Regions from separate parts of the Kitasatospora sp. NPDC041917 genome, predicted to be linked through region 1. Evidence: predicted binding sites of a transcription regulator. Region 1 holds the regulator's gene; the other holds the start of a gene.
What was found. The regulator HrcA, encoded in region 1, represses chaperone genes, less so after heat shock. The targets are predictions, from matches to a motif close to TTNGCACTCNGNNNNNCNGAGTGCNAA.

Region 1 (14,768 bases):
ACCGCCGAGGTGCTGGAGTCGGACGGCTGGTTCCACACCGAGGACATCGGCGAGCTCACCCCGGACGGCTTCCTGCGGATCACCGACCGCAAGAAGGACCTGTTCAAGACCTCCGGCGGCAAGTACGTGGCGCCCAGCGAGGTCGAGGGCAAGTTCAAGGCGGTCTGCCCGTTCGTCAGCAACATCCTGGTGATCGGCAACGGCCGCAACTTCTGCACCGCGCTGATCGGCCTGGACGAGGCGGTCCTCCTGCCGTGGGCCGCCGAGCGCGGCCTGGCCGGCAAGAGCTACGCCGAACTGGCCGCCGAGCCGGCCGTGCACCAGCTGATCGAGGGCTTCGTCAAGCGGGTCAACGCCGACCTCCAGCGCTGGCAGACGATCAAGAAGTTCCACCTGCTGCCGCGCGACCTGGACATCGAGCACGGCGAGCTCACCCCGAGCCTGAAGATCAAGCGCCCGGTGGTCGAGCGGACCTACGCGGACGCCGTGGCGGCCATGTACGCGGGCGCCAACGAGGCCTGAGCCGCCCCGCCCCGTACGGCTCACCCGAACGGGTGCGCCGTACGGGACAATGGGCTCATGCCCTCCGCACTCCCCGACGGCGATCCGGTGCCGTCCGACGGTTCCCTGCCCGCGCACGCCCTCGACGGGCTGGGCGACCGGCCGTTCGGCTTCTACCTGCACGTCCCGTACTGCGCCAGCCGCTGCGGCTACTGCGACTTCAACACCTACACCGCCACCGAGCTGCGCTCCTCCGGGGCGGTCGCCTCGCAGGACACGTACGCGGACAACGTGGTCGCCGAGATCCGCCTCGCCCGGAAGGTGCTGGGGGACACGGACCTCCCGGTGCGGACCGTCTTCCTCGGCGGCGGCACCCCGACCCTGCTGCCCGCCCGCGACCTGGTGAAGATGCTCGCCGCGATCCGCGAGGAGTTCGGGCTCGCCGAGGACGCCGAGGTCACCACCGAGGCCAACCCGGAGTCGGTCGACCCGGCGTACCTGGCCGAACTGCGGGAGGGCGGCTACAACCGGCTCTCCTTCGGCATGCAGAGCGCCCGCCCGCACGTCCTGAAGCTGCTCGACCGCCACCACACCCCGGGCCGCCCCGAGGCCTGCGTGGCCGAGGCCCGCGCGGCCGGCTTCGAGCACGTCAACCTCGACCTCATCTACGGCACCCCCGGCGAGTCCGACGACGACTGGCGGGCCTCCCTGGACGCCGCCATCGGCGCCGGGCCCGACCACGTCTCCGCGTACTCGTTGATCGTCGAGGAGGGCACCCGGCTCGCCGCCCGGGTCAAGCGCGGCGAACTGCCGATGATCGACGACGACGTGCACGCCGACCGCTACCTGATCGCCGAGGAGGCGCTCGCCGCCGCCGGCTACTCCTGGTACGAGGTCTCCAACTGGGCCACCGCCCCCGAGGGCCGCTGCCGCCACAACGAGCTGTACTGGACCGGCGCCGACTGGTGGGGCGCCGGCCCCGGCGCCCACAGCCACGTCGGCGGCGTCCGCTGGTGGAACGCCAAGCACCCCGCCGCCTACGCCCAGGCCCTCGCCGAGCAGCGCACCCCGGCGCTGGCCCGCGAGGTGCTGGCCGAGGAGGACCGCCGCGTCGAGCGCATCCTCCTGGAGCTGCGCCTGGTCGACGGCATCCCCCTCGACCTGCTCACCGACACCGGCCGCAAGGCGGCGGACCGGCACCTCGCCGACGGCCTCCTCGCCGCCGGTCCCTACGAGCAGGGCCGCGCCGCACTGACCTTGCAGGGACGGCTGTTGGCCGACGCGGTGGTACGTGACCTGGTGGACTGATTGTCGTTAACGTGGTGTCAGCCGTCGGAGGGAGAGCGCCATGACCGCCATCGATGATCGGATGACCGGGATCTTCGAGAACCTGGAGGTGCCGGAAGGCGTCAAGGCCGAGCTCATCAGGGGGGAAATCGTGATGATGGCCGGGCCTGACATGGTCCACAACCTCATCGTCCTGGCGATTCAGCACCAGATTCCGTACGGTCGGTGGCGCCCTCTCACCACGCAGGACCTGGGGATCCCCGGCCAGGCCAGCGAACCTCAGCCCGACCTGGTCGTCTTCGAACGCGGGGCGGTCGAGGAGCACGGACGGCTACTGCCGTCGCCGGCGGTCTCCCTGGTGGTCGAGGTGGTGTCGAAGACCAGTGTCGACCGCGACTACCGGACCAAGCGGGAGCTCTATGCCGAGGGCACTGTCCCCGCGTATCTGATCGTCGACCCGATCAAGGGAGTGTGTGTGCTGCTGACCGAGTTGGGTCAGGAGCCCGGCTCCGGTCTCCCGAGGTACATGTCCGAGCGGACCAGTAAGTTCGGCGAGCCCGTCCCCATCGAGCTGCTTGAAATCAATCTGGACACCACGGACTTTCAGAAATACGTCTGACCGGCCTCACTCCGGCAGGGCCGTGAAGTCGATCAGCTCCTCCACCCGGCCCAGCAGTTCGGGCTCAAGGTCCCTGTAGCTGTTCACCTTCGACAGGATGTGCTTCCAGGCCGCCGGGGTGTCCACCGGCCAGCCGAGGCGGCGGCAGGTGCCCTCCTTCCAGTCCTCGCCCCGCGGGACGGCGGGCCAGCCGGGGATGCCCACGCTGGAGGGCTTCACGGCCTGCCAGATGTCGATGTAGGGGTGGCCGGCGACCAGCACCGAGTCGCCGGTGACCTGGGCGGCGATGCGGTGCTCCTTCGTCCCCGGCAGCAGGTGGTCGACCAGGACGCCGAGGCGGCGGCCGGGGCCGGGGGCGAAGTCGGCGACGATCGCGGGCAGGTCGTCGATGCCGCGCAGGTACTCGACGACGACGCCCTCGATCCGCAGGTCGTCGCCCCAGACCCGCTCGACCAGCTCGGCGTCGTGCCGGCCCTCGACGTAGATCCGGGACTCGCGGGCGACCCGGGCGCGGGCGTTCGGGACGGCGACGGAGCCGGAGGCGGTGCGGCCCGGCGTCCGGGCGGGAGCCGGGCCGGCCGGGCGGACCAGGGTGACGGCCCGGCCCTCCAGCAGGAAGCCGCGCGGCACCAGCGGGAACACCCGGTGCTTGCCGAACCGGTCCTCCAGGGTGACGGTGAACCCCTCGGCGGTCTTCTCGCAGCGCACCACCGCCCCGCAGAAGCCGGTCGCCGTCTCCTCGACCACCAGGTCCCGCTCGGCGGGCACCTCCGGGGCGGGCTGCTGCTTCTTCCACGGCGGGGTCAGGTCGGGTCCGTACTGGCGGCTGCGCATACGGGTGATCATAGGGACGGCGGACGGTGTGTCAGAGGCCCGGCGCGCCCCAGACCGGGAACCAGCGGCTCAGGTCCTTCTCCAGCCGCAGGTCGTTCCCCAGCATCGCGTTGACCTGTAGCTCCAGTGGGCTGTTGCGCTTCTCCCCGCCGCCGGGCATCGGGGCGAAGGGGTAGAACGTCCCGCGCTTGTAGAGGTAGACCAGGGCCAGCGACCGCCCCTGCGGATCGCGGAAGCCGACCAGCGAGCAGAGCAGCTGCGGCCCGAAGCCGTTCGCCTCCAGCTCGCTGTTGACCGCGTGCAGGTCGTTGACCAGCTCCGGCAGCTCCTCGGGCCGGTGCCGGGCGAGCAGCCAGGAGTAGCCGTAGTCGTCCTTGGAGGCCTCCACCGGGACGCCGCCGCGCTCGGTGTCGGCGTCCAGCAGGGCCCGGACCTGCTGCTCGACCTGGACGAAGGCCGCACCCTCGACGGCCGCGAAGCAGACCGAGCCGAGCCCGGTGGGGGTGAACCCGGCCCCGGCCTCCAGGGTGAGCGCGGCGGACGGCACGCCGAACAGCTGGTCGAGGTCGGGCTTGACGGGCTTGGTGCGGCCGAACAGGGTGTCCAGGATTCCCACGGCGGTCCTTTCGCGTCAGGGGCTCGGCGGGTTCAGCGGCCGAGCTGCTCGGAGATCCTCGCCAACTGCTCCAGCCGCTTCTCCAGGCTGGGGTGGGTGGAGAACAGCTGCGAGGCGGCCTCCCGGGCGCTCAGCGCGGGGGCGAAGTAGAAGGCGTTGTACGGCTGCGCCTGGCGCAGGTCCTTGCTGGGGATGGCCGCGATCTGCCCGGTCACCTTGGTGAGCGCCGAGGCCAGGGCGCTGGGCCGGCCGGTGAGCTGGGCGGCGGCCCGGTCGGCGGCCAGTTCGCGGTAGCGGGAGAGCAGCCGGGTGAGCAGGAAGCTGATCGCGTAGACGACGATCGACACCAGCGGGATGATCAGCGCCAGGATGGCGGCGTTCTGGTCGTTGTTGTTGCGCCCGCCGCCCATGAAACCGCCGTACACGGCGATCCGGGTCATCGCCCCGGCGAGGACGCCGAGGAACCCGGCGATCGTCATCACCGCGACGTCCCGGTGGGCGACGTGCGACAGCTCGTGCGCGAGGACTCCCTCCAGTTCCTCCGGTTCCAGCCGGCGCAGCAGCCCGGTGGTCACGCAGATCACCGCGTTCTGCGGGTTGCGGCCGGTGGCGAAGGCGTTCGGCATGTCGTTGTCGGCGACCGCCACCCGCGGTTTGGGCATGTCGGCCAGGGCGCAGAGCCGGTCGACGGTGCCGTGGAGTTGGGGGAACTGTTCCGGGGACACCTGGTGGGCGCCCATCGCCCGTTCGGTGATCTTGTCGCTGAACCAGAACTGGGCCACGAACAGCCCGCCGGAGATCAGGACGATCAGTGGCCAGGCGCCGCGCAGCAGCGCGATCAGCAGGCCGGTGAAACCGACGTACAGCAACCCGATCACGAACATCGTCGCGACCATGCGGCCGGTCAGGCCGCGGTCGGGCGCGAAACGGGTGTGCTGGCCCGAGCTCGACATCGCTTGCTCCTCCGTTCGCCGTCGCTTTCGATGCTGCCACCCGGACGGCCTCCCGGCACCACCCCGGTGCCGGGAGGATCGAACCGCCGGGGCCCCGCGGGCCGTGTCCGGAACTGCGGGGAGGATCACGCCCCTCGGGCCGTTCCTGCCGCGGGACCCGGGCCTTACACTGGCAGGTACGGTTCTGGCACTCGTAGGTTCAGAGTGCCAAGACCGGGGGCCTCCCGGAGCGGCCCGCAGCAGCGAGGGACACAGTCGGACAACGTGCGAAGACGGAGGTGCGTGCCCCATGGCCGGTGAGGTCCGCCAGCTGGACGAACGCAAGCTCGCCGTACTCCGCGCGATCGTGCAGGACTACGTGGGCACCGAGGAGCCGGTCGGCTCCAAGGCCCTGGTGGAACGGCACAACCTCGGGGTCTCGCCGGCGACCGTCCGCAACGACATGGCGGCGCTGGAGGAGGAGGGCTACATCCACCAGCCGCACACCAGCGCCGGCCGTATCCCGACCGACAAGGGGTACCGCCTCTTCGTCGACAAGCTCGCCGAGATCAAGCCGATGAGCGCCCCCGAGCGCCGGGCCATCCGGCACTTCCTGGACGGCGCGGTCGACCTGGACGACGTGGTCGCCCGCACCGTGCGGCTGCTCGCCCAGCTGACCCGGCAGGTCGCGGTGGTGCAGTACCCCTCGCTGACGCGCTCCACCGTCCGGCACATCGAGCTGGTGGCGCTGGCCCCGGCCAAGGTGATGCTGGTACTGATCACCAACACCGGCCGGGTCGAGCAGCGGATGGTCGACTGCCCGGGCTCGGTCGGCGAGACGGTGCTGGCGGACCTGCGGGCCCGGATCAACGCGAGAGCCGCCGGCCGACGCCTCCCGGAGGTCCCGGGGCTGCTGGAGGAGCTGCCGGCGCTGTTCGAACAGGCCGACCGGCCGACGGTCAGCACGGTCCTGGCGACCCTGTTCGAGACGCTCGCCGAGCAGAACGAGGAGCGGATCATGCTGGCCGGCACGGCCAACCTGACCCGCTTCGGGCACGACTTCCCGCTCACCATCCAGCCGGTGCTGGAGGCCCTGGAGGAGCAGGTCATCCTGCTCCGCCTCCTGGGTGAGACCGCGGACGCCGCGATGACGGTCCGGATCGGGCGGGAGAACGCCTATGAAGGGCTGAATTCCACCTCGATCGTTTCGGTCGGCTACGGTTCGGGCGACGAGAGCGTGGCGAAACTGGGTGTGATCGGTCCGACCCGGATGGACTACCCCGGCACAATGGGGGCGGTGCGAGCGGTGGCGCGGTACGTGGGCCAGATCCTGGCCGAGTCCTAGCAAGGGCCACCGTTAGAATTTCAACGGTGGCGTCCAGTCGCAGCACTACTACAGGCGGAACAAGCGGAGCATTTGGTGGCCACGGACTACTACGCGGTACTCGGCGTCCGACGGGATGCGGGGCAGGACGAGATCAAGAAGGCGTTCCGGCGCCTGGCACGCGAACTGCACCCGGACGTCAACCCGGACCCGAAGACGCAGGAGCGGTTCAAGGAGATCAACGCCGCCTACGAGGTGCTCTCCGACCCGCAGAAGCGTCAGGTCTACGACCTCGGCGGGGACCCGCTGTCCCCGGGCGGCGGCGGTGCCGGCGGCTTCGGCGCCGGCGCGGCGGGCTTCGGCTTCTCCGACATCATGGACGCCTTCTTCGGCGCCGCGGCCGGCCAGCGCGGCCCGCGCTCGCGCACCCGCCGCGGCCAGGACGCCATGATCCGGCTGGAGATCACCCTGGAGGAGGCCGCGTTCGGCACCACCAAGGAACTCCAGGTCGACACCGCCGTCACCTGCACCACCTGCAGCGGCGAGGGCGCGGCCCCCGGCACCTCGGCGCAGACCTGTGACATGTGCCGCGGCAAGGGCGAGGTCTCCCAGGTCACCCGGTCCTTCCTGGGCCAGGTCATGACCTCCCGCCCCTGCCCGCAGTGCCAGGGCTTCGGCACCGTCGTGCCGACCCCGTGCCCGGAGTGCGCCGGCGACGGCCGCGTGCGCGCCCGCCGCACCCTGACCGTCAAGATCCCGGCCGGGGTCGACAACGGCACCCGGATCCAGCTGGCCGGCGAGGGCGAGGTCGGCCCCGGCGGCGGCCCGGCCGGCGACCTGTACGTCGAGATCGCCGAGACCACCCACGCCATCTTCCAGCGGCGCGGGGACGACCTGCACTGCACCGTCACCATCCCGATGACGGCGGCCTCGCTCGGCACCCGGGTGCCGCTGCAGACCCTGGACGGCCTGGAGGAGGTCGACATCCGGCCCGGCACCCAGTCCGGCCAGTCGATCCCGCTGCACGGCCGGGGCATCACCCACCTGCGCGGCGGCGGCCGGGGCGACCTGATAGTGCACGTCGAGGTGAAGACGCCCACCAAGCTCGACGCCGAGCAGGAGGAGCTGCTGCGCCGCCTCGCGGTGCTGCGCGGCGAGGAGCAGCCGTCCGGCCAGTTCGCGCCGGGCCAGCAGGGCCTGTTCTCCCGCCTGAAGGACGCCTTCAACGGCCGGTAGTCGTCCGCGGAGGGGTGCCGGGGGATCCCGGCACCCCTTCCGTGTTCCCGTCCCACTCCTGGAGGTTCCCCCGTCATGACCGCGCCCGTCTTCGTCGTCGAGACCGAGCGGATCGCCGCCGCCGTGCCCGGGGCCGTGGTGCGTCTGGACGGCCCGGAGGGGCGGCACGCGGCCGCGGTGAAGCGGCTGGAGCGGGGCGAGGCGGTCACCCTGGCCGACGGGCTGGGACTCGGGGTGGACGGCACGGTCGCCGAGGTGCTCGGCAAGGACGCGATCGACGTGACGGTCGCCGCCGTGCGCCGGGAGCCGGAGCCCGCGCCGCGGATCGTGGTCGTCCAGGCGCTGCCCAAGGGCGACCGCGGCGAGCTGGCCGTGGAGACGATGACCGAGGTCGGCGTGGACGTGGTGGTCCCGTGGTCCGCCTCGCGCTGCATCACCCAGTGGAAGGGCGAGCGCGGCGCCAAGGCGCTCGCCAAGTGGCGGGCCACCGCCCGGGAGGCGGGCAAGCAGTCCCGCCGGCTGCGCTTCCCCGAGGTCCGCGAGCCGATGACCACCCGGCAGCTGGCGCCGGTGCTGGCGCAGGCCGCGTTCGCCGCCGTGCTGCACGAGGAGGGCGCCGAGCCGCTGGCGCACGCCGGGCTGCCGGAGGGCGGGGACATCGTGCTGGTGGTCGGCCCCGAGGGCGGGGTCTCCCCGGAGGAGCTGGCCGCCTTCGCCGAGGCGGGCGCCAAGCCGTACCGGCTGGGCTCCTCGGTGCTGCGCACCTCGACCGCCGGGGTGGCCGCCGGCGCGCTGCTGCTCGGGCGCACCGGCCGCTGGTCGTGACGGCGGCCGTGCAGGCGGTCGGGGCGGCCTGCGGGGTGGTTCCCGGGAGGGCGTAACAGCCCTCCGCGGGCGGCGCCGGAAGTCTGGGAAAAACGGCGCGGATCGTACGCGCACCTGCTTAGGCTGGCCGGGTGACGGACTCTCTGAGCACCTCCTCGAACAGCTCGGCGGGCGCCTACCTGCGCCATCCCCACCTGCACGGCGACCTGGTCGCCTTCGTCGCCGAGGACGACCTCTGGCTCGCCCCGCTGGACGGCGGCCGGGCCTGGCGGCTGACGGCGGACCACCTGCCGGTCCACCACCCGAGGTTCTCCCCGGACGGGCGGCACCTCGCCTTCACCTCCACCCGGGACGGCGCGCCCGAGGTGCACGTGGTGCCGGTGGACGGCGGCCCGGCGCGCCGGCTCACCCACTGGGGCAGCCACCAGACCCGGGTGCTCGGCTGGACCGCCGACGGCCGCCCGATCGCCGCCACCGCCGCGGGCGAGGCCAGTTTCCGCCGCACCTGGGCGCACGCCGTGCCGCTGGACGGCGGCGAGCCGCAGCGGCTGCCGTACGGGCCGGTCGGCGGGCTCGCCTTCGAGCCGGGCGGGGACCGGGTGCTGCTGAGCAGCGTCAACGGTCGCGACCCGGCCTGGTGGAAGCGGTACCGGGGCGGGCGGGCCGGCAAGCTGTGGCTGGGCCGGGACGAGTTCGTCCGCGTCCACGCGGAGCTGGACGGGCAGCTGGACTCCCCGCTGTGGGTGGCCGGGCCGGGCGGGCGGGGCGGCCGGATCGCCTTCCTGTCCGACCACGAGGGCGTCGGCGAGCTGTGGTCCAGCGGCCCGGACGGCACCGACCTGCGCCGCCACACCGCCGACCCGGACGGCTTCTACGCCCGCGGCGCCACCACCGACGGCACCCGGGTGGTCCTCCACCGGGCCGGCGACCTCTGGCTGCTGGACGACCTGGACGGCGCCGAGCCGCGCCGGCTGGAGGTCCGCCTCGCCGGTCCGCGGGCCGGGCGCCGCCCCCGCCCGGTGCCCGCCGCGCACTGGCTGGACTCCGTCGCCCCCGACCGCACCGGCCGGGGCAGCGCCGTGGTGGTGCGCGGCAGCGTGCACTGGCTGACCCACCGCGAGGGCCCGGCGCGGGTGCTGGACGAGACCCCGGGCGTGCGCGGGCGGCTGGTCCGGGTGGTGCCGGGCGAGGACGGCACCCAGGGCGTGCTGTGGGTGTCCGACGCCGAGGGCGAGGACGCCCTGGAGTTCGCCCCCGACCTGCACGGCGCCGAGCGCCGCCGGCTGGCCGCCGGGCAGCTCGGCCGGGTCAACTCGCTGGTGGTCTCGCCGGACGGCAAGCAGGCCGCGCTCGGCGTGCACGACGGCCGGGTGCTGCTGGTCTCGCTGGCCGACGGCGCCGTGCACGAGCTGGACCGCAGCGCCGACGGAGAGGCCGGCGGGCCGGCCTTCAGCCCGGATTCGGCCTGGCTGGCCTGGTCGCGCCCGGTGCGCGGGATGGGCCCCCACTCGCTGCGCCAGATCGTGCTGGCCAACCTGGCCACCCGGACGGTCGGCGAGGTCACCCAGCCGCGCTTCGTGGACACCTCGCCCTCCTTCACCGCGGACGGGCGCTACCTGGCCTTCCTGTCGGTGCGCAACTTCGACCCGGTCTACGACGCGCACGTCTTCGACCTGTCCTTCCCGAACGGCTGCCGCCCCTACCTGGTCACGCTGGCCGCCGACACGCCCTCCCCGTTCGGGCCGCAGCGGGCCGGGCGCCCGCTCGGCGGGGAGGAGGACGAGCCGAAGGCCCGGAAGGCGGACGGTGAGGAGGCGGCGGCCGACGCCGCGCCGGTGACCAGGGTGGACCTGGACGGCATCGCCGACCGGATCGTCCCCTTCCCGGTCGAGGGCGGCCGCTTCGAGGACCTGGCCGCCGCCAAGGACGGCGTGCTCTGGACCAGGGCCCCGCTGATGGGCGAACTCGGCGACGAGGCCGCCTCGTTGGACGACGACCGGCCCCGCCCGGTGCTGGAGCGCTTCGACCTGAGGAAGCGCCGGGTCGAGCAGCTGGTGCACGGCCTGGACGACTTCTCGGTCAGCGCGGACGGCACCCGGGCGGCCGTGCTGGACGAGGGCGAGCTGCGGGTCGTCCCGGCCGACCACAAGGGCGGCGACGACGAGGAGACCACCGTCGACCTCGCCCGGCTGCGGGTGACCGTCGACCCGGCCGCCGAGTGGCGGCAGATGTACGCCGAGAATGGCCGGCTGATGCGGGACAACTTCTGGCGCCCCGACCTCTCCGGCGTCGACTGGGACGGGGTGCTGGAGCGCTACCGGCCGCTGGTCGAGCGGGTCGGCTCGCACGACGAACTGGTCGACCTGCTCTGGGAGGTGCACGGCGAACTGGGCACCTCGCACGCCTACGTGATGCCCTACGGCCGGTACACCGAGCCCGCCCGGCGCCAGGGCCTGCTCGGCGCCGACCTGGTCCGGGACGGCGAGCAGTGGCGGATCGCCCGGATCCTGCCCGGGGAGTCCTCCGACCCCAGGGCCCGCTCGCCGCTGGCCGCGCCCGGCGCGGCGGTCCGCCCGGGCGACGCTGTGCTGGCCGTCAACGGCCGCCCGGTGGACCCGGTCACCGGCCCGGCCCCGCTGCTGGCCGGCACGGCGGGCCAGCCGGTCGAGCTGACCGTGGCCGGGAAGGACGGCACCGACCGGCGCCACCCGGTGGTCGTCCCGCTCGCCGACGAGGAGGCGCTGCGCTACCACGACTGGGTGGCCGGGCGGCGGGCCGCGGTGCGCGAGCTGTCCGGCGGGCGGCTGGGCTACCTGCACCTGCCCGACATGCAGACGGCCGGCTGGGCCCAGCTGCACCGCGACCTGAGCAGCGAGATGGCCAGGGAGGGCCTGGTCGTCGACGTCCGGGGGAACCGGGGCGGCCACACCTCGCAGCTGGTGATCGAGAAGCTGGCCCGCCGGATCATCGGCTGGGACGTCATCCGGGACACCGACCACCCGGTGCCCTACCCGGCGGACGCCCCGCGCGGTCCGGTGGTCGCGCTCGCCGACGAGTTCACCGGCTCGGACGGCGACGTGGTCAACGCCGCCGTCCAGGCGCTCGGCATCGGCCCGGTGGTCGGCACCCGCACCTGGGGCGGGGTGATCGGCATCGACAGCCGCTACCGGCTGGTCGACGGCACCCTGGTCACCCAGCCCAAGTACGCGCTCTGGCTGGAGAACTACGGCTGGGGTCTGGAGAACCACGGCGTCGACCCGGACGTCGAGGTGCCGTTCGCCCCGCACCACTGGGCGGCCGGCGAGGACCCCCAGCTGGCCGAGGGCGTCCGGCTCGCCCTGGAGCGGCTCGCCGAGACCCCGGCCCGTACGGCGCCGCCGCTGCCCTGGCGGTAGCGGGGCTCCGCCCCCGGAGCGGGAGGCCGTACCGGCCGGCTTCCCGCTCCGGGGTGCGGGGGCGTGGGTAGGATGCGGGGCTGTTTCTTGATCCACAGCTCACGGGGGAACCACATGGCGCAGGGCTACCCGCCGCCGCAGTACGGCCAGAATCCTTACGCACAGCAGCCGCAGCCCCATCCGTCGGCGCAGCCGTACCAGCAGCCGCCGGCACAGCCGTACCCGCCGCAGCCGTACCCGCCGCAGCCGTACCCGCCGCAGGGGTACGCCGCGCCGCAGCCGTACCCGCCGGCACAGCCGTACCAGCAGCCGCCGGCACAGCCGTACCCGCCGCAGGGACACGCCCCGCAGGCGTACCCGCAGCCGTACCCGGACCCCTACCCGCGGAGCGAGCAGCCGCGGCGGGCGCTGCCGCCCTGCCCCAAGGAGGCGGGCGGCGGCCGGCGGTTCCTGGCGATCGTGCTGGACTGGCTGTTCGCGATCGGCCTCGGCTTCGTCGCCGCCAACGCCGCGAGCCGCCCGAGGACCGGGCACGCGGCCGGCCACGCCGTGCAGAGCGGACCGGTGGTGCCCTACTTCGTGGCGCTGCTGGTCGTCGGCCTGGCCGCGTCCTTCCTCAACCAGGTGGTGCTCGCCCGGCTGACCGGCTTCAGCGTCGGCAAGGGGGTCATGGCGATGCGGGTGGTGCGCCGCAAGGGCGTGATGCGGCCCAACACCTGGCGGCTCACCAGGCGCTGGCTGATCGGTTTCGTCATCCTCGCGGTCTCCTTCCTCACCGAGGACTTCGACACGGACGAGGGCGACATCGTCGGCATGCGCTCGGTGCGCCGGAAGCACCTCCAGGAGTACCAGCAGGCCGTCGCCCCGCTCGGCTAGGCTGCGCCCGTACGGCCCCACCACCCGACGTACCGATCCCGAGGAGGGAACCATGGCCGGCGAGCCGCAGCCCGACTGCCTGTTCTGCAAGATCGTGGCGGGCGAGATCCCGGCGACCGTGGTGCGCAAGACCGAGCGCACCCTCGCCTTCCGCGACATCGCCCCCAAGGCGCCCGTGCACGTGCTGGTGGTCCCGCACGCGCACTACCCGAACGCGGCCGCGCTGGCCGCCGCCGAGCCGGAGATCGCCGGCGAACTGCTCGCCGAGGCGGGCGCGGTGGCCAGGGACGAGGGCATCGAGGACTACCGGCTGATCTTCAACACCGGTGCGGGCGCCGGACAGACCGTCTTCCACGCGCACGTCCACGTGCTCGGCGGGGCGAAGATGACCGAGAGCATGGTCTGACCGCAGGTGTCCCAGCGCGAACTCGTCGTCCTCGGCACCGCCAGCCAGGTGCCCACCCGGCACCGCAACCACAACGGCTACCTGCTGCGCTGGGACGGCGAGGGCCTGCTGTTCGACCCCGGCGAGGGCACCCAGCGCCAGATGCTGCACGCCGGGGTCACGGCCACCCAGATCACCCGGATCGCCGTCACCCACTTCCACGGGGACCACTGCCTGGGCCTCGCCGGGGTGATCCAGCGGATCAACCTCGACCGGGTCCCGCACCCCGTCGACGTCTACTTCCCGGCCTCCGGCGAGGTCTACTTCGAGCGGCTGCGGCACTCCACCGCCTACCACGAGACGGCCGTGCTGCGGCCCCGCCCGATCGACGAGCCCGGTCCGCTGCCCGCGCCCGGCGCCCGCTTCGCGCTGGACGCCGTCCGGCTGGACCACCCGGTGGAGTCCTTCGGCTACCGGCTGTCCGAGCCGGACGGCCGCCGGCTGGTGCCGCAGCGGCTCGCCGCGCTCGGCGTGCGCGGCCCGGCGGTCGGCCGGCTCCAGCACGAGGGCGCGATCGAGGTGGACGGCCGCACCGTCACGCTGGGCGAGGTCAGCGAGCCGCGGCCGGGCCAGAAGTTCGCCTTCGTGATGGACACCCGCCTGTGCGAGGGCGTGCACACCCTCGCCGAGGGCGCCGACCTGCTGGTCGTCGAGGCGACGTTCACCGACGCCGACGTCCGCCTCGCGGAGGAGCACGGCCACCTCACCGCCGGGCAGGCCGCCAAGGTCGCCGCCGAGGCCGGGGTGCGCACCCTGGTGCTGACCCACTTCTCGCAGCGCTACCCGGACCTCGGCCAGCACCTGGCCGACGCCCGCAAGCACTTCGACGGGGAACTGGTGCTGGCCGCCGACCTCGACCGGGTGCCCGTCCCGGCCCGCCGCCCGTCGTGACCGGCCCGGGAACCACCGAGCCGCGGCCGGCGGGAAAAATACGCTCGCATCGGCCTCCGATCTGCCGCAGCATCGTCGGGTGCGGCCCCGCCGCCCGCCACGGCGATCACGCTCGCGGCGTACCCTGGTGCCCCGGAGACACCGAGCGGCACCCGAGACCACGGATGGGATGAGGCAGGCCCCAGCGCCGACCTATGAGTGACACATCGCAGACCCGTACCAACGGACAGTCGCGCCCCGAACCGGCCGACGACGTCCGCGTCAGCGCCCGGATCGTCATCCCCGAGAAGCACCCGATGGTCACCCTGCTCGGCACCGCGGACTCGCTGCTGCGCGTGATCGAGCAGGGCTTCCCCGCCGCCGACATCCACGTCCGCGGCAACGAGGTGACCGCCACCGGAGCCCGGGCCGAGGTCGCCCTCGTGCAGCGGCTCTTCAACGAGATGATGCTGGTGCTGCGCACCGGCCAGCCCCTGACGGAGGACTCCGTGGAGCGCTCCATCGCCATGCTCCGCAGCCAGGACCAGGACCCGGACAGCCCGGCGCCCTCCCAGGTGTTCACCGCGAACATCCTGTCCAACCGGGGCCGCACGATCCGCCCGAAGACCCTCAACCAGCAGCGCTACGTCGACGCGATCGACAAGCACACGATCGTCTTCGGCCTCGGACCGGCCGGCACCGGCAAGACCTACCTGGCGATGGCCAAGGCCGTCCAGGCCCTCCAGGCCAAGGAGGTCAACCGGATCATCCTGACCCGCCCGGCGGTCGAGGCGGGGGAGCGGCTGGGCTTCCTGCCCGGCACCCTCTACGAGAAGATCGACCCGTACCTGCGCCCGCTGTACGACGCGCTGCACGACATGATGGACCCGGACTCCATCCCGCGCCTGATGGCGGCCGGCACCATCGAGGTCGCCCCGCTCGCGTACATGCGCGGCCGCACCCTCAACGACGCCTTCATCATCCTCGACGAGGCCCAGAACACCTCGC
Region 2 (14,768 bases), on a different contig from region 1:
GTGGTCGGCGTCGCGCCGTCCACCGCCGCGCTGAAGCCGAACACCACGCCGTTCTGCTGCGCGAAGCGCACCACGTGCTCGATCTGCTTGCCGTCCGTCCCGGTGGTGGTCTGGGTGCGGCTGTACACGGCGTAGCTGCCCGGGGCCGGCTCGACCGAGCCCGGGGTGACCGGGAAGGCGGCCGCGACCTGCGGAGTCTTCTTCGGGTCGACCAGCCAGACGAAGTGGCTGCCGACCGAGTAGACCACGCGGATGCCGGTGCCCGAGGTGGTCGGCAGCGCGGGGACGGTCGGGGCGGCCGAGGCGGTCGGCGCCGCGGCGGTCGCGGTGCCGGTCGCCGTGGTGGTGGCCGTGGGCCTGGGGCCGCCGGCCCGGTCCTGGGCGCCGTTGGCCTGGAAGGCCAGCAGGCTCACCACCGCCAGGGCCCCCAGGGTCAACCCCGTGACCACCACTCCAGGACCCATCTTCGCCACGTTGCCGCTCCCGCCGCCGTCCCTTTACGTACGGCCCCATCGTGCCAGGTTCATCCGCGCGGGTCGCAGCGCCTCGGATGTGTGTTCCCGGCTGGTACACCTTGCCGATCGGCCGGTCGGCCCAACGCGGTCTAACCTTGACCCCGTGCTGCTGCTCGCGTTCGACACCGCTACCCCCGCCGTCACCGCCGCCGTCCACGACGGCACGGCCGTCCTCGCCGAGACCCACCAGGTCGACGCCAGGCGCCACGGCGAACTGTTGCTGCCCGCGATCGACGGGGTGCTGCGGGCCGCGGGGGTGGACAAGCACCGGCTGACCGGCATCGCGGTCGGCGTCGGCCCCGGCCCGTACACCGGCCTGCGGGTCGGCCTGGTGACCGCCGCCGCGCTCGGCCACGCGCTCGGGCTGCCGGTGCACGGCGTCTGCACCCTGGACGCGATCGCCTTCCAGGCCCGCGCCGAGGGCCTGGCCGGGCAGCCGTTCACCGTCGCCACCGACGCGCGCCGCAAGGAGGTCTACTGGGCCTCGTACGACGCCGAGGGCCGCCGCACCGAGGGCCCCGGCGTGGACCGCCCGGCCGAGCTGACCCCGCAGGAACGCTCCGTCGGCGCCGGCGCGCTGCTCTACCCCGACGCCTTCCCGGGCGGGCACGGCCCCGAGCACGTCTCGGCCGGCGCCCTGGCCGGGTTCGCCGCCGCCGAGCTGGCCGCCGGGCGCGAGCTGCTGCCGAACCACCCGCTGTACCTGCGCCGCCCGGACGCCCAGGTCCCGGCCGGCTACAAGGCGGTGCTCCCGGCGTGAACCACGGCACCACCCTGCGCCCGATGCGCTGGTGGGACATCGCGCCGGTGCTGGAGCTGGAGCTGCGGCTCTTCCCCGAGGACGCCTGGTCCGCCGGGATGTTCTGGTCCGAACTGGCCGAGTCCCACCCCGGCGGCACCCGCCACTACACCGTCGCGGCCGCCCCGGACGGCACGATCGTCGGCTACGCCGGCCTGATGGCGATCGCCGGTGAGGGCGACGTCCAGACCATCGCCGTCGACGCGCGCCACCAGGGCGCCGGCCTCGGCGCGGCGCTGCTCACCGACCTGATCCGGGAGGCCGCCCGGCGCGAGTGCGCCGAGCTGCTGCTGGAGGTGCGGGTGGACAACCCGCGCGCCCAACGGCTGTACGAGCGCCACGGCTTCGAACCGGTGGGCATCCGGCGCGGCTACTACCAGCCCGCCAACGTCGACGCGCTGGTGATGCGCCTCGACTCCCCGAGCACTGACAGCACTGACCCGAAGGACATTGAGGACACCCGCCATGGCTGACGAACCGCTCGTCCTCGGCATCGAGACCTCCTGCGACGAGACCGGCGTCGGCATCGTGCGCGGCACCACGCTGCTGGCCGACGCGGTCGCCTCCAGCGTCAACGACCACGCCCGCTTCGGCGGCGTCGTCCCGGAGATCGCCAGCCGCGCGCACCTGGAGGCGATGGTCCCGACCATCCAGCGCGCCCTGGACACCGCCGGGATCAAGGCGAGCGACCTGGACGGCATCGCCGTCACCGCGGGCCCCGGCCTGGCCGGCGCGCTGCTGGTCGGCGTCAGCGCCGCGAAGGCGTACGCCTGGGCGCTGGACAAGCCGCTGTACGGGGTCAACCACCTCGCCTCGCACATCTGCGTCGACCAGCTGGAGCACGGCCGGCTGCCCTCGCCGACGATGGCCCTGCTGGTCTCCGGCGGGCACTCCTCGCTGCTGCTCAGCGAGGACATCACCAGCGACGTCCGCCCGCTCGGCGCGACCATCGACGACGCGGCCGGCGAGGCCTTCGACAAGGTCGCCCGGGTGCTCGGCCTCGGCTTCCCCGGCGGCCCGATCGTCGACCGCACGGCCCGCGAGGGCGACCCGAAGGCGATCGCCTTCCCGCGCGGCCTGACCGGCAAGAACGACCCGGAGTACGACTTCTCCTTCTCCGGCCTGAAGACCGCCGTCGCCCGCTGGGTGGAGGCCAGGCGCCGGGCCGGCGAGGAGGTGCCGATCGCCGACGTGGCGGCGTCCTTCCAGGAGGCGGTCACCGACGTGCTCACCCGCAAGGCCGTCAAGGCGTGCAAGGACAGCGGCGTCGACCACCTGATGATCGGCGGCGGCGTGGCGGCCAACTCGCGGCTGCGCGAGATGGCCCAGCAGCGCTGCGACCGGGCCGGCATCCGGCTGCGGGTGCCCCGGCCGGGCCTGTGCACCGACAACGGCGCGATGGTCGCGGCGCTCGGCGCCGAGATGGTGTGGCGCGACCGCACGCCGTCCGCCTTCGACCTGTCCGCCGACTCCTCGCTGCCGGTGACCGAGGTCCACGTGCCCCACACCGACGTCCACGGCCAGGCCTACGACGCCCTCGGCGGTGGCGCGGCATGACCGTCGCCGCGATGTGGGAGGCCCGGGCCGCCGACGGGTGCGGGCCCGAACTCGCCGCCTGGGCACGGGAGTCGGCGCTGCCCCGGCTTCGCGGCTCGGCCGGGCTGGAGCGCCTCGAACTGCTCACCGCCCCGGGCGGGCGGGTGCTGCTGATCACCTGGTGGAACGGCGAGCCGGTGCCCGTCGCCGACCCGCCGGCCGAGCTGCTCGGCCGCCCGGTGCACCGCTGGTCCTTCACCAGCGAGCACCTGGAGTAGCCCCGTACCGGGAACCGCGGGACCGGCCGTTACCGTGCATAGCTGAGAGAATGCTGGACGGGAACCGGGAGCGCGCAGCGGTGATCAGGAACGGGCGGAGCAGGACCAGGACGTACGCGGCGGGGGCGGTGGCCCTGCTGGCCCTCGCCACCGGGTGCGGCGACAACGGGGGCGGCGGCAGCGCCGCCCCGGCCGCCGCGACCACGCCGGCCGCGCCCCGGCCCTCCGGCGCCGCGCCGGCCGCGGCCGCGACCACCGCCGCCGCGGCCGGCGCCCCGGCGGGAGCGGGCGCGGCGGCCTGGGCCAAGTGGAACCTCTCCCCGCTCGCCCCCGCCCCGGCGCCGCCCGCCGACAAGCCGATAAAGCTCGAACGGACCGGCCCCGTCCCGGTGTTCAGCGACGTGAAAACGAGCGACAAGGTCGTCTTCATCACCATCGACGACGGGGCCGAGAAGGACCCGAAGTTCGTCGAGATGCTCACCGACCTCAAGGTGCCGATATCGATGTTCCTGACCCGGGACATCGTCAAGAACGACTACGCCTACTTCAAGCCGCTCCAGGCCCTGGGCAACCACGTCCAGAACCACACCGTGGACCACCCGGTGATGAGCAGGATCCCGGCGGAGAAGCAGAAGTCCGAGATCTGCGACGCGCAGTCCGCGCTCACCCAGCAGTACGGCGCCGCCCCGCTGCTGTTCCGCCCGCCGTTCGGCGACGGCGCCAACACCCCGACGCTCAACACCTCCGTCCAGCAGTGCGGCCCGCGCGCGATGGTGCTCTGGCGCGAGTCGATGCAGATCCACGACATGCAGTACCAGGCGGGGGACAAGCAGCTGAAGCCCGGCGACATAATCCTGGCGCACTTCCGCGGCCCCAAGGAGCTGAAGGGCGCCACGATGACCCAGATGTTCGGCGACCTGCTGGCCCGGATACAGGAGCAGGGCTTCTCGGTGGCGCGGCTGGAGGACTACATCCAGCCACCCGCGTGACCGACGCCGCGGGTCGACCCCCTAGGACGCCGCGACCGGCTGTCCCAGCATCATCAGCGGCCCGTTGTCGGTGCGGCTGAGGATCACCGTGACACTGTTCGGCCCGGAGGGCTTGAGCTGGCGGCGCAGCTCCTCCGGGGTGATCGCCATCCCGCGCTTCTTGATCACCACCGTGCCGACCGCCCGCTCGCGCAGCAGCGCCTTCAGCTTCTTGATGTGGAACGGCAGCACGTCGGTGAGCTCGAAGGCGTGCGCGTACGGGGTGGCGACCAGCTCGTCCGAGGTCAGGTAGGCGATCTTCGGGTCGATCAGCCGGCCGCCCACCCGCCCGGCCACCTCGGCCACCAGGTGGGCCCGGATCACCGCGCCGTCCGGCTCGTACAGGTACCGCCCGACCGGGCCGGCCGGCGGGTCGGGCAGGTCGCCGCCGGTCAGGCTGGCGCCCTGCGGCAGCAGGGTGGCGCGGTGCGGGCTCGCGGCCCTGGTGCCGAACCAGAGCACCGCCTCCTTGACGTCACCGTGGTCGGAGACCCACTCGGCCTCGGCGTCCCGGGGCACGGCCTCGTGCGGGATGCCCGGCGCGACCTTCAGCGCGCCGATCGGGGTCCGCCGGCCGGCCTCGATCGCCCAGGAGAGCGGTGGGGCGTACGCCTCCGGGTCGAACACCCGGCCGCGCGAGGTGCGCCGGGCCGGGTCGGTGAACACCGCGTCGTAGCCGGTGACGTCCACCTCGGCGACGTCCGCGCAGCGCACCTCGACCAGCTCGGACAGGCCCAGGGCGGCGGCGTTGGCCGCGGTGGCGGCGCAGGCCGCCGGGTCCTTGTCGACGGCCAGCACCTCGATGCCCGCCCGGGCCAGCGCCAGCACGTCCCCGCCGATGCCGCAGCACAGGTCCGCCAGCCGTCGGACGCCCAGCGCGGCGAACCGCTGCGCCCGCCACTCGGCCACGCTGCGCCGGGTGGACTGCTCGACCCCGTTGGGCGTGAAGTACATCAGGTCGGCGTCCGCCCCGAACTTCGCCCGCGCCCGCTGCCGCAGCCGCGCCTGCCCGAAGGCCGCCGAGACCAGCTCCGCCGGATGCTCCCGGCGCAGGCGGGTCGCCAGCGCCAGCTCCTCCTCGGGGGTGAACTCGCGCAACTCGGCGAGCAGGGCCTGGCCCTCGGGCGTCAGCAGCGGCTGGAGGTTCTCGGTGTCCACGGGGGCCATTCTCGCCGCTCGGCCGGTCGGTGACCGCAGTGGTGCGGCGGTCACCGGCCGATGACGGGGATGCCGGAGGCGAGCCGGCCCACGAGCACGCCCAGCGGTGCTGCGGCCACCGCGGCGTACGGCGTGATCCGGTAGCCGAGCCGTCGGGTGCCCCGGAAGGTCAGGGTCAGCAGCACGAGCAGGACCACGACGCCGAAGACGTCCAGGGCCACGGTCCCGGGGCCGTACAGGGCGAGCAGCTTCAGCACGTTGAGCACGAGCGATCCGAGGAACACCGCGACGGCGGTCACCGCGAGCACCACCGCGGCGAGCACCAGGTCCGCCGCCCAGTGGATCCGCGGCGGCTCGGACGGGGCGGCCGGTCGGCTCACCGGAGCGCCCCCGGGAGGAGCGGCAGCGCGGGCGGGGCGTCCTTCGCGCCGGAGGGGTCGACGCGTACCGGGGTGTCGGTCATGGCAGGAGTCTGCCCGAGGGAGTGCCGCCCGTACAGGTGAACGGCAGTACGGCCCCCAGCAGGGGCGGCGCCGGCGCGGCGAGGGCGGCGTCCCTGGGCCGGGACGGGCCGGGACGCACCGGGATCGAGGTCATGGCAGGAGTCTGCGGGGGCCGGGCCGGGGCGCACATGAGTGCGGCTGCTCATCCGCGGAACCGGGGCCCCCAGGGCGCGTCGTTGGCACTCTGGTTGACTGAGTGCTAACACGGCCCTATGGTCGTCCTTGGCACTCTCCACCGGGAGAGTGCTAACGCGACGACGTGTGTCTGACCCCCGCGACGGCAGGCCCGCAGGATCGCCCTACCCGTTAGAAAACCCCGTAATCTCCGAAGGGGAGCTCGGACGTGACCACCAGCAGCAAGGTTGCCATCAAGCCGCTCGAGGACCGCATTGTGGTCCAGCCGCTCGACGCCGAGACCACCACGGCCTCCGGCCTGGTTATCCCGGACACCGCCAAGGAGAAGCCCCAGGAGGGCGTCGTTCTGGCCGTCGGCCCGGGCCGCTTCGAGGACGGCCAGCGTCTGCCGCTCGACGTCGCCGTGGGTGACATCGTCCTGTACTCGAAGTACGGCGGCACCGAGGTGAAGTACCAGGGCGAGGAGTACCTGGTGCTCTCCGCCCGCGACGTCCTCGCGATCATCGAGAAGTAAGACGTTCCGACCCGCCCCGGATCCGTGTCCCAAGTGACAGGGGCCCGGGGCGTGGTTGTTGGTTCACGTAGTTCGGCGGCCGGTGGGCCGGCCGCAGCCCCGAGGGAATAGGGAACATGGCGAAGATCCTGCAGTTCGACGAGGACGCCCGCCGCTCGCTGGAGCGCGGTGTCAACAAGCTGGCCGACACCGTCAAGGTGACCATCGGCCCCAAGGGCCGCAACGTCGTCATCGACAAGAAGTTCGGCGCCCCGACCATCACCAACGACGGTGTCACCATCGCCCGCGAGGTCGAGCTGGACGACCCGTACGAGAACCTTGGCGCGCAGCTCGTCAAGGAGGTCGCCACCAAGACCAACGACGTCGCGGGTGACGGCACCACCACCGCCACCGTGCTGGCCCAGGCCCTGGTCAACGAGGGTCTGCGCAACGTCGCCGCCGGTGCCGGCCCGGCCGCCCTGAAGAAGGGCATCGACAAGGCCGTCGCCGCCGTCTCCGAGCACCTGCTCTCGATCGCCCGCGAGATCGAGGGCAAGGACGACGTCGCCGCCGTCGCGTCCCTCTCCGCCCAGGACACCCAGGTCGGCGAGCTGATCGCCGAGGCGATCGACAAGGTCGGCAAGGACGGTGTCATCACCGTCGAGGAGTCGAACACCTTCGGCGTGGAGCTGGACTTCACCGAGGGCATGCAGTTCGACAAGGGCTACCTGTCGCCGTACTTCGTCACCGACGCGGAGCGGCAGGAGGCGGTCCTGGAGGACCCGTACATCCTGATCAACCAGGGCAAGATCTCCTCCATCCAGGAGCTGCTGCCGCTGCTGGAGAAGATCCTCCAGGGCGGTGCCTCCAAGCCGCTGCTGATCATCGCCGAGGACGTCGACGGCGAGGCGCTGTCGACCCTGGTGGTCAACAAGATCCGCGGCACCTTCAACGCCGTCGCCGTCAAGGCCCCGGGCTTCGGCGACCGCCGCAAGGCGATCCTCGGCGACCTGGCCGTCCTGACCGGCGGCACGGTCATCTCCGAGGAGGTCGGCCTCAAGCTCGACCAGGTCGGCCTGGACGTGCTAGGCACCGCCCGCCGCGTGACCATCACCAAGGACGAGACCACCGTCGTCGACGGCGCCGGTGACTCCGAGGCCGTGGCCGGCCGCGTCGCCCAGATCAAGGGCGAGATCGCCGCGACCGACTCCGACTGGGACCGCGAGAAGCTGCAGGAGCGCCTGGCCAAGCTGGCCGGCGGCGTCTGCGTCATCAAGGTCGGCGCCGCCACCGAGGTGGAGCTGAAGGAGCGCAAGCACCGCCTGGAGGACGCCATCTCGGCGACCCGTGCCGCGGTCGAGGAGGGCATCGTCGCCGGCGGTGGCGCCTCCCTGGTCCACGCCGCCAAGGTGCTGGACGGTGGCCTGGGCCTGTCGGGCGACGAGGCGACCGGTGTCGCGGTCGTCCGCAAGGCGCTGCACGAGCCGCTGCGCTGGATCGCCCAGAACGCCGGCCTGGAGGGCTACGTCATCACCTCCAAGGTCTCCGAGCTGGAGGCCGGCCAGGGCTACAACGCCGCCACCGGCGAGTACGGCGACCTGGTGAAGGCCGGCGTCATCGACCCGGTCAAGGTCACCCGCTCCGCCCTGGAGAACGCCGCCTCGATCGCCTCCCTGCTTCTCACCACCGAGACCCTCGTGGTGGAGAAGAAGGAGGAGGAGGCCGACAACGGTCACGGCCACGGCCACGGCCACTCGCACTGAGGCTCCGACGCCTGACCGGAGGCCCGGTCCGCGCCCCGCGAGGGGTGGCGGGCCGGGCCTCCGGCGTTCACCTTCACTGTTCAACTATCAGTAGAATTTTGCAGAATGCAAAGATTGCCTTATAACTGAGGCATGATCGAGGCCCGCCATCTGCGCGTCCTGCGTGCCGTCGCCCGCACCGGCTCCTTCTCCGCCGCCGCCCGCGAGCTGGGGTGTACGCAGCCCGCCATCAGCCAGCAGATGAAGGCGCTGGAGAAGTCGGTGGACACCCCGCTGGTGGTCCGCTCGGGCCGCGGGATGCAGCTCAGCGAGGCCGGCCGGGTCCTGCTCAAGCATGCCACCGGAATCCTGGCCGGGCTCTCGGCCGCCGAGGAGGAGGTGGCCGCGATCGCCGGGCTGCGGGCCGGGCGGGTGCGGCTGGTCTCCTTCCCGACCGCGAGCTCCACCCTGGTGCCGCCCGCGGTCGCCCGCCTGCGGGACGGCCATCCGGGGGTGCGCGTGTCGCTGGTCGAGGCGGAGCCGCCGGAGTCGCTGGCGATGCTGCGCGGCGGCGAGTGCGAGATCGCGCTGGCCTTCCGCTACCCGCAGTCCGGCGGCGCCGTCGCGCTCCCGGCGCCGGCCCACGGCACGCCGCGCGAGGCCCGGGCCGAGGCCAATCTGGAGGCGCAGCAGCTGACCGCGGGGTCCGACTGGTCCGATCTGGTGGTCACCCCGCTGCTGGACGACCCGCTGGTGGGCCTGCTGCCCGCCGGCCACGGGCTGGCGGGGCGGGGCGGCGCGGTCGGGCTGGCCGAGCTGGCGGGGGAGCAGTGGATCGCCGGCTGCCCGCAGTGCCGGGGGCACCTGGTGGAGCTGTGCGCCGGGGCGGGCTTCGAGCCGCGGATCGACTTCGCGACGGACGACTACCCGGCGGTGGTCGGCCTGGTGGCGGCCGGGCTGGGGGTGGCGGTGCTGCCCCGGCTGGCGCTCCGGTCGGTGCGTCCTGACGGCGTGTCGACGGTGCCGGTGCACACGGCCTCCGGGGCGCCCGCGGTGCGCCAGGTGGTCGCGCTGACCCTGCCGGACCTGGCGGAGGTGCCGGCCGTGGCGCTGATGCTGGAGCGGCTGGCGGGGGCGGCCGCCGATCGCTGACGGTGGGTGACGGGACCGCGGGGGTCCGGCACGTAGGGTGAGCCAGAAGGCTGAAGCGCCGCGAAGGAACGTTTCTTCACGGCGCTCACGGAGTCGGGTCTAGCGCTGGGCGACCGCCGGCGGGGCCAGCGGGACCTCGATCAGTCGGTGCCGCGAGCGCCCCAGCATCTCCTCGCGCTCGTCCTCGGTCATCCCGCCCCAGACGCCGTACGGCTCACGGACCGCCAGCGCGTGCGCCGCGCACTCGGCGATCACCGGGCAGCGCATGCAGACCTCCTTGGCGCTGGCCTCGCGCGAACTGCGCGCGGCCCCGCGCTCGCCCTCGGGGTGGAAGAAGAGCGAGCTGTCCACGCCACGGCAGGCTGCGGAGAGCTGCCAGTCCCAGAGGTCCGCGTTGGGACCGGGGAGGCGGGAGAAATCTGCCATGGCTCATTCCCTTCAGAGGCTGTCGGCCGTCGGCCGGGCGTTCGGCGGGGCTGCTGCCGAGCGGTGCGGCGGGGCTTCGATGCACTGGTGTGGACACCTGGAAATATGACTTAAGGCAACTCCATGGACAAGTCACCCACACACTGGCACAACAGTCAATGACCATACGAAAGCTATAAAAACGGGCATAGTGGGCAAGGGCTCCGCCGGGCGCGGGCGTGGCAATCGGGTGGCCGACGGGCGCGCGACGTGCCGAATCGGTGTGCGGGTCGTACGCCCACCGCGCGCGAGCTGCGCAAAAGTGCGGCGTGTGCACCGCGATGCGGCTGATCGGTAATGGGTTGGCCACGTACAGTGGTGGAGATGGCCCCGAAGGCCGTAACTCATTCGAGTGACGGTCGTTGGAAGTGCGGAGGCGGTTAGCGGGCGCCGGACGTCGGGAACGATCGCGGGCAGGTTGGGGCGATCAGGACGGAGTCTGTCGCCGATCGGCCGTGTCGGAGAGGTTCGTACCAGCCAGGAGGCTCAACGTGACGCGGATCAGCTGCGGAGGACGACGGTCATGACTTCCGTTCTCGTTTGCGACGATTCCCCGCTCGCCCGCGAGGCGCTTCGCCGCGCGGTCGCGACCGTACCCGGTGTGGACCGGGTCACCACCGCGACGAACGGGGAGGAGGTCCTCCGCCGCTGGGTGGCCGACCGCTCCGATCTCGTTCTGATGGACGTCCGGATGCCCGGCCTCGGCGGGGTCGAGACGGTCCGGCGGCTGCTGTCCGCCGACCCCGGCGCGCGGATCATCATGCTCACCGTCGCCGAGGACCTCGACGGCGTCGCGCTCGCGGTGGCCGCCGGCGCCCGCGGGTACCTGCACAAGGACGCCTCGCGCGCCGAGCTGCGGGCCACCGTCACCCAGGCCCTCGCCGACCCGACCTGGCGGCTCGCCCCGCGCCGGCTGCGCAGCCCCGACATGGGCGCGGCACCGACGCTGACGGCGCGTGAGATCCAGGTGCTGGAGGGCATGAGCCACGGCCGCAGCAACGCCGAGATCGGCCGTGAACTGTTCCTCTCCGAGGACACCGTCAAGACCCACGCCCGACGGCTGTTCAAGAAGCTCGGGGCCTCCGACCGGGCGCACGCGGTGGCGCTGGGTTTCCGCTGGGGCCTGGTCCGCTGACCACCGGCGGCGCCGCCGGGTGCGGCGTGCCGCCGGCGGTTCCCGGAGCGGGTGCCGCACAGGCGTGTGACGTTACGGTCCCGAGGTTGCACCATGGAGGAGTGGAGCACCTCGGGGACCAGCGGACAGGCACTGCGGCGAACCACACGGCCGCAGGACACTCGGCGGACGGCGCGACGGACGGGACCACCACCGATCGCGGCGGGGCGGGAGGCGGCACGGTGCAGGAGGGGCCGGTGGTGCGGGGCACGCCCTACGGTGCCGCAGCGCATAACGTTCCGGTGCACAACTCCGGACGCGGTGCCGCGTTTTCCCGCTCGACCAGGCACCATGGACCGATGCGCGACGACGTCGCCGGTACGGCCGGCCAGGCGGACCCGGCGGAGGCCGAGCCCTCCGGTCCGGGCCGTGATCCGTCGTACGCCGACCCCGACGGTCCCGTCGGCCTGACCGGCCCGGACCGCCCGCCGGTACTCGGCACGGGCGGCTCGCCGCTGATGGGCGAACTGGTCGCGGCCGCGGTCCGCGGCGAGGGCCCGGCGATCGACGCGCTGCTCGCCTACGTCCACCCGCTGGCGCTGCGGTACTGCCGCGCCCGGCTGGTCCGGCTGCCCGGCGGGGCCCGGCACCACGTGGACGACGTCGCGCAGGAGGTCTGCGTGGCCGTGCTCTGCGCGCTGCCCCGGTACAAGGACCAGGGGCGTCCGTTCGAGGCCTTCGTGTACGGGATCGCCGCGCACAAGATCGCCGACCTCCAGCGGGCCGCGATGCGCGGACCCGGCTCGACCGTCGTGCCGCAGGACGACCTGCCCGAGGTGCCGGACGAGGCGCTCGGCCCCGAGGAGCAGGCGCTGCTGAGCAGCGACGCCGCCTGGGCGAAGGAACTCCTCTCCAACCTGCCGGCCCGTCAGCGCGAGCTGGTGCTGCTGCGGGTGGCCGCCGGGCTGTCGGCGGAGGAGACCGGCGAGGTGCTCGGGATGTCGCCCGGCGCCGTCCGGGTCGCCCAGCACCGGGCGCTCAGCCGGCTGCGGGCCCTCGCGGAGGAGTCCTCCTGATCGGGTCCCCCGATCCGGCGGCCCGTCCCGATCCGCACTCTTTCCACCGTTTCCGGGCGGAATGAGCCACGGGGCCGGGTTGTTGTCAAGGGCACACGAGGACACATTCGCGGTGCCAGTACCATGGGGTATCGGCGCCTGGGCGGGTTGCCAAAGTTTGACGGGTGCGCTCTGGGTCCCCTTGGAGGATCCTCCCATTGCATCCGGCTTCGGCGGTCTGCGCGAGTGAGCGATGAATGCGCCCCCACCCTCGGGCGTGAGCGGATAAGGCCGGCCACGGAAGGTACCCCCCAAATGTCTTACAACGCCGCAGGCGTACCCGAGAAGTTCGCGATGCTCGGGCTCACGTACGACGACGTGCTGCTGCTGCCCGGGGCCTCCGAGGTGCTGCCGAACCAGGTGGACACCTCCTCGCGGGTCTCCCGGAACGTGCGCGTCAACATCCCGCTGCTGTCCGCGGCGATGGACAAGGTGACCGAGTCGCGCATGGCCATCGCCATGGCCCGCCAGGGCGGCGTCGGCGTGCTGCACCGCAACCTGTCGGTCGAGGACCAGGCCAACCAGGTCGACCTGGTCAAGCGCTCCGAGTCCGGCATGGTCACCGACCCGATCACGGTCGGCCCGGAGACCACCCTGGCCGAGGCCGACGCGCTGTGCGCCAAGTTCCGCATCTCCGGCGTGCCGATCGCCGACGAGGCCGGCAAGCTGCTCGGCATCGTCACCAACCGCGACATGGCCTTCGAGTCGGACCGCAGCCGCCAGGTCCGCGAGATCATGACCCCGATGCCGCTGATCACCGGCAAGGTCGGCATCTCCGGGGTGGACGCGATGGCCCTGCTGCGCCGCCACAAGATCGAGAAGCTGCCGCTGGTCGACGACGAGGGCCGGATCAAGGGCCTGATCACCGTCAAGGACTTCGTCAAGGCCGAGCAGTACCCGAACGCGGCCAAGGACGCCGAGGGCCGGCTGCTGGTCGGCGCCGCCGTCGGTGCCAGCGCCGAGGCGTTCGACCGGGCCCAGGCCCTGGTCGAGGCCGGTGCGGACTTCCTGGTGGTGGACACCTCGCACGGCCACAGCCACAACGCGCTGGCCTGGATCGCGAAGATCAAGTCGGCCGTCAGGATCGACGTGGTCGGCGGCAACGTGGCCACCCGGGACGGCGCCCAGGCGCTGATCGACGCCGGCGTGGACGGCGTCAAGGTCGGCGTCGGCCCCGGCTCCATCTGCACCACCCGCGTGGTCGCCGGCATCGGCGTCCCGCAGGTCACCGCCATCTACGAGGCCGCCCAGGCCTGCCTGGCGGCCGGCGTGCCGGTCATCGGCGACGGCGGCCTGCAGTACTCGGGCGACATCGGCAAGGCGCTCGCCGCCGGTGCCGACACCGTGATGCTCGGCTCGCTGCTGGCCGGCTGCGAGGAGTCCCCGGGCGAGCTGATGTTCATCAACGGCAAGCAGTTCAAGTCCTACCGCGGCATGGGCTCGCTCGGCGCCATGCAGTCCCGCGGCCAGGGCCGCTCGTACTCCAAGGACCGCTACTTCCAGGCCGAGGTGGCCTCGGACGACAAGCTCGTCCCCGAGGGCATCGAGGGCCAGGTGCCCTACCGCGGCCCGCTGTCGGCCGTGCTGCACCAGCTCGTCGGCGGTCTGCGCCAGACCATGGGCTACGTCGGCGCCGCCACCGTCGCCGAGATGGAGAGCAAGGGCCGGTTCGTCCGGATCACCTCGGCGGGCCTCAAGGAGAGCCACCCGCACGACATCCAGATGACCGTCGAAGCGCCGAACTACTCGGCCCGCTGACCCGCTGAACCCCAGAAGGGCCCGCTGCCGCACCGCGGCGACGGGCCCTTCGGGCTGCCCGGGGTGCGGTCGATGTGCGTCGGGGGTGCGGCCCGGGGGCGCGGCTCCGGGCGCGGCCGGAGGCGTCCGGGGCGTGTCCGGGCCGTGGGCCGTCGGGGCGGGACCAGCGGCAGTACGGGATACTGGGGTGCGGCCGGGGTGACCCGGCGCGGGCATGAGCAACAAAGCAGAAGGGCTCGAAGTGACTGAGATCGAGATCGGGCGAGGCAAGCGCGGCCGACGGGCGTACGCCTTCGACGACATCGCCGTCGTCCCCAGCCGCCGTACCCGGGACCCGAAGGAGGTCTCGATCGCCTGGCAGATCGACGCGTACCGCTTCGAGCTGCCGTTCCTGGCCGCCCCGATGGACAGCGTGGTCTCGCCGCAGCAGGCCATCCAGATCGGCCGCCTCGGCGGTCTGGGCGTGCTGAACCTCGAAGGCCTGTGGACCCGCTACGAGGACCCGCAGCCGCTGCTGGACGAGATCGCCGCGATCACCGACGAGTCCACCGCGACCCGCCGCCTCCAGGAGATCTACGCGGCGCCGATCCGCGCCGAGCTGATCAAGCAGCGGATCCAGGAGGTCCGCGACTCCGGTGTGGTCACCGCCGCCGCGCTCTCGCCGCAGCGCACCGCCGAGTTCTCCAAGGCCGTGGTCGACGCCGGCGTCGACGTCTTCGTCATCCGCGGCACCACCGTCTCGGCCGAACACGTCTCCAGCGCCGCCGAGCCGCTCAACCTCAAGCAGTTCATCTACGAGCTGGACGTCCCGGTGATCGTCGGCGGCTGCGCCACCTACACCGCCGCGCTGCACCTGATGCGCACCGGCGCCGCCGGCGTCCTGGTCGGGTTCGGCGGGGGCGCCGCCCACACCACCCGGAACGTCCTGGGCATCCAGGTGCCGATGGCGACCGCCGTGGCCGACGTGGCGGCCGCCC

Region 2: a site for HrcA is predicted at 5,994-6,020, ahead of groES (co-chaperone GroES). Genes of this name have one in related genera too.

What each region holds. Positions count from the first base shown of each region.
Region 1 covers NZ_JBVJBI010000006.1:110,722-125,489, forward strand. Annotated here, with positions in the region: gene ACZ6EM_RS09305 (AMP-dependent synthetase/ligase) at 1-522, shown strand, start outside; gene hemW (radical SAM family heme chaperone HemW) at 580-1,809, shown strand; gene ACZ6EM_RS09315 (Uma2 family endonuclease) at 1,850-2,407, shown strand; gene ACZ6EM_RS09320 (DUF3097 domain-containing protein) at 2,414-3,241, opposite strand; gene pspAB (PspA-associated protein PspAB) at 3,273-3,857, opposite strand; gene htpX (zinc metalloprotease HtpX) at 3,890-4,810, opposite strand; gene hrcA (heat-inducible transcriptional repressor HrcA) at 5,100-6,134, shown strand; gene dnaJ (molecular chaperone DnaJ) at 6,210-7,349, shown strand; gene ACZ6EM_RS09345 (16S rRNA (uracil(1498)-N(3))-methyltransferase) at 7,425-8,174, shown strand; gene ACZ6EM_RS09350 (S41 family peptidase) at 8,306-11,569, shown strand; gene ACZ6EM_RS09355 (RDD family protein) at 11,684-12,445, shown strand; gene ACZ6EM_RS09360 (histidine triad nucleotide-binding protein) at 12,498-12,851, shown strand; gene ACZ6EM_RS09365 (ribonuclease Z) at 12,858-13,781, shown strand; gene ACZ6EM_RS09370 (PhoH family protein) at 13,976-14,768, shown strand, end outside.
Region 2 covers NZ_JBVJBI010000010.1:139,255-154,022, reverse strand. Annotated here, with positions in the region: gene ACZ6EM_RS15100 (hypothetical protein) at 1-464, opposite strand, end outside; gene tsaB (tRNA (adenosine(37)-N6)-threonylcarbamoyltransferase complex dimerization subunit type 1 TsaB) at 619-1,275, shown strand; gene rimI (ribosomal protein S18-alanine N-acetyltransferase) at 1,299-1,787, shown strand; gene tsaD (tRNA (adenosine(37)-N6)-threonylcarbamoyltransferase complex transferase subunit TsaD) at 1,780-2,871, shown strand; gene ACZ6EM_RS15080 (hypothetical protein) at 2,868-3,128, shown strand; gene ACZ6EM_RS15075 (polysaccharide deacetylase family protein) at 3,179-4,117, shown strand; gene ACZ6EM_RS15070 (THUMP-like domain-containing protein) at 4,139-5,323, opposite strand; gene ACZ6EM_RS15065 (hypothetical protein) at 5,365-5,694, opposite strand; gene groES (co-chaperone GroES) at 6,161-6,466, shown strand; gene groL (chaperonin GroEL) at 6,583-8,208, shown strand; gene ACZ6EM_RS15050 (LysR family transcriptional regulator) at 8,341-9,339, shown strand; gene ACZ6EM_RS15045 (WhiB family transcriptional regulator) at 9,439-9,765, opposite strand; gene ACZ6EM_RS15040 (response regulator transcription factor) at 10,328-10,939, shown strand; gene shbA (RNA polymerase sigma factor ShbA) at 11,437-11,994, shown strand; gene guaB (IMP dehydrogenase) at 12,289-13,791, shown strand; gene ACZ6EM_RS15025 (GuaB3 family IMP dehydrogenase-related protein) at 14,033-14,768, shown strand, end outside.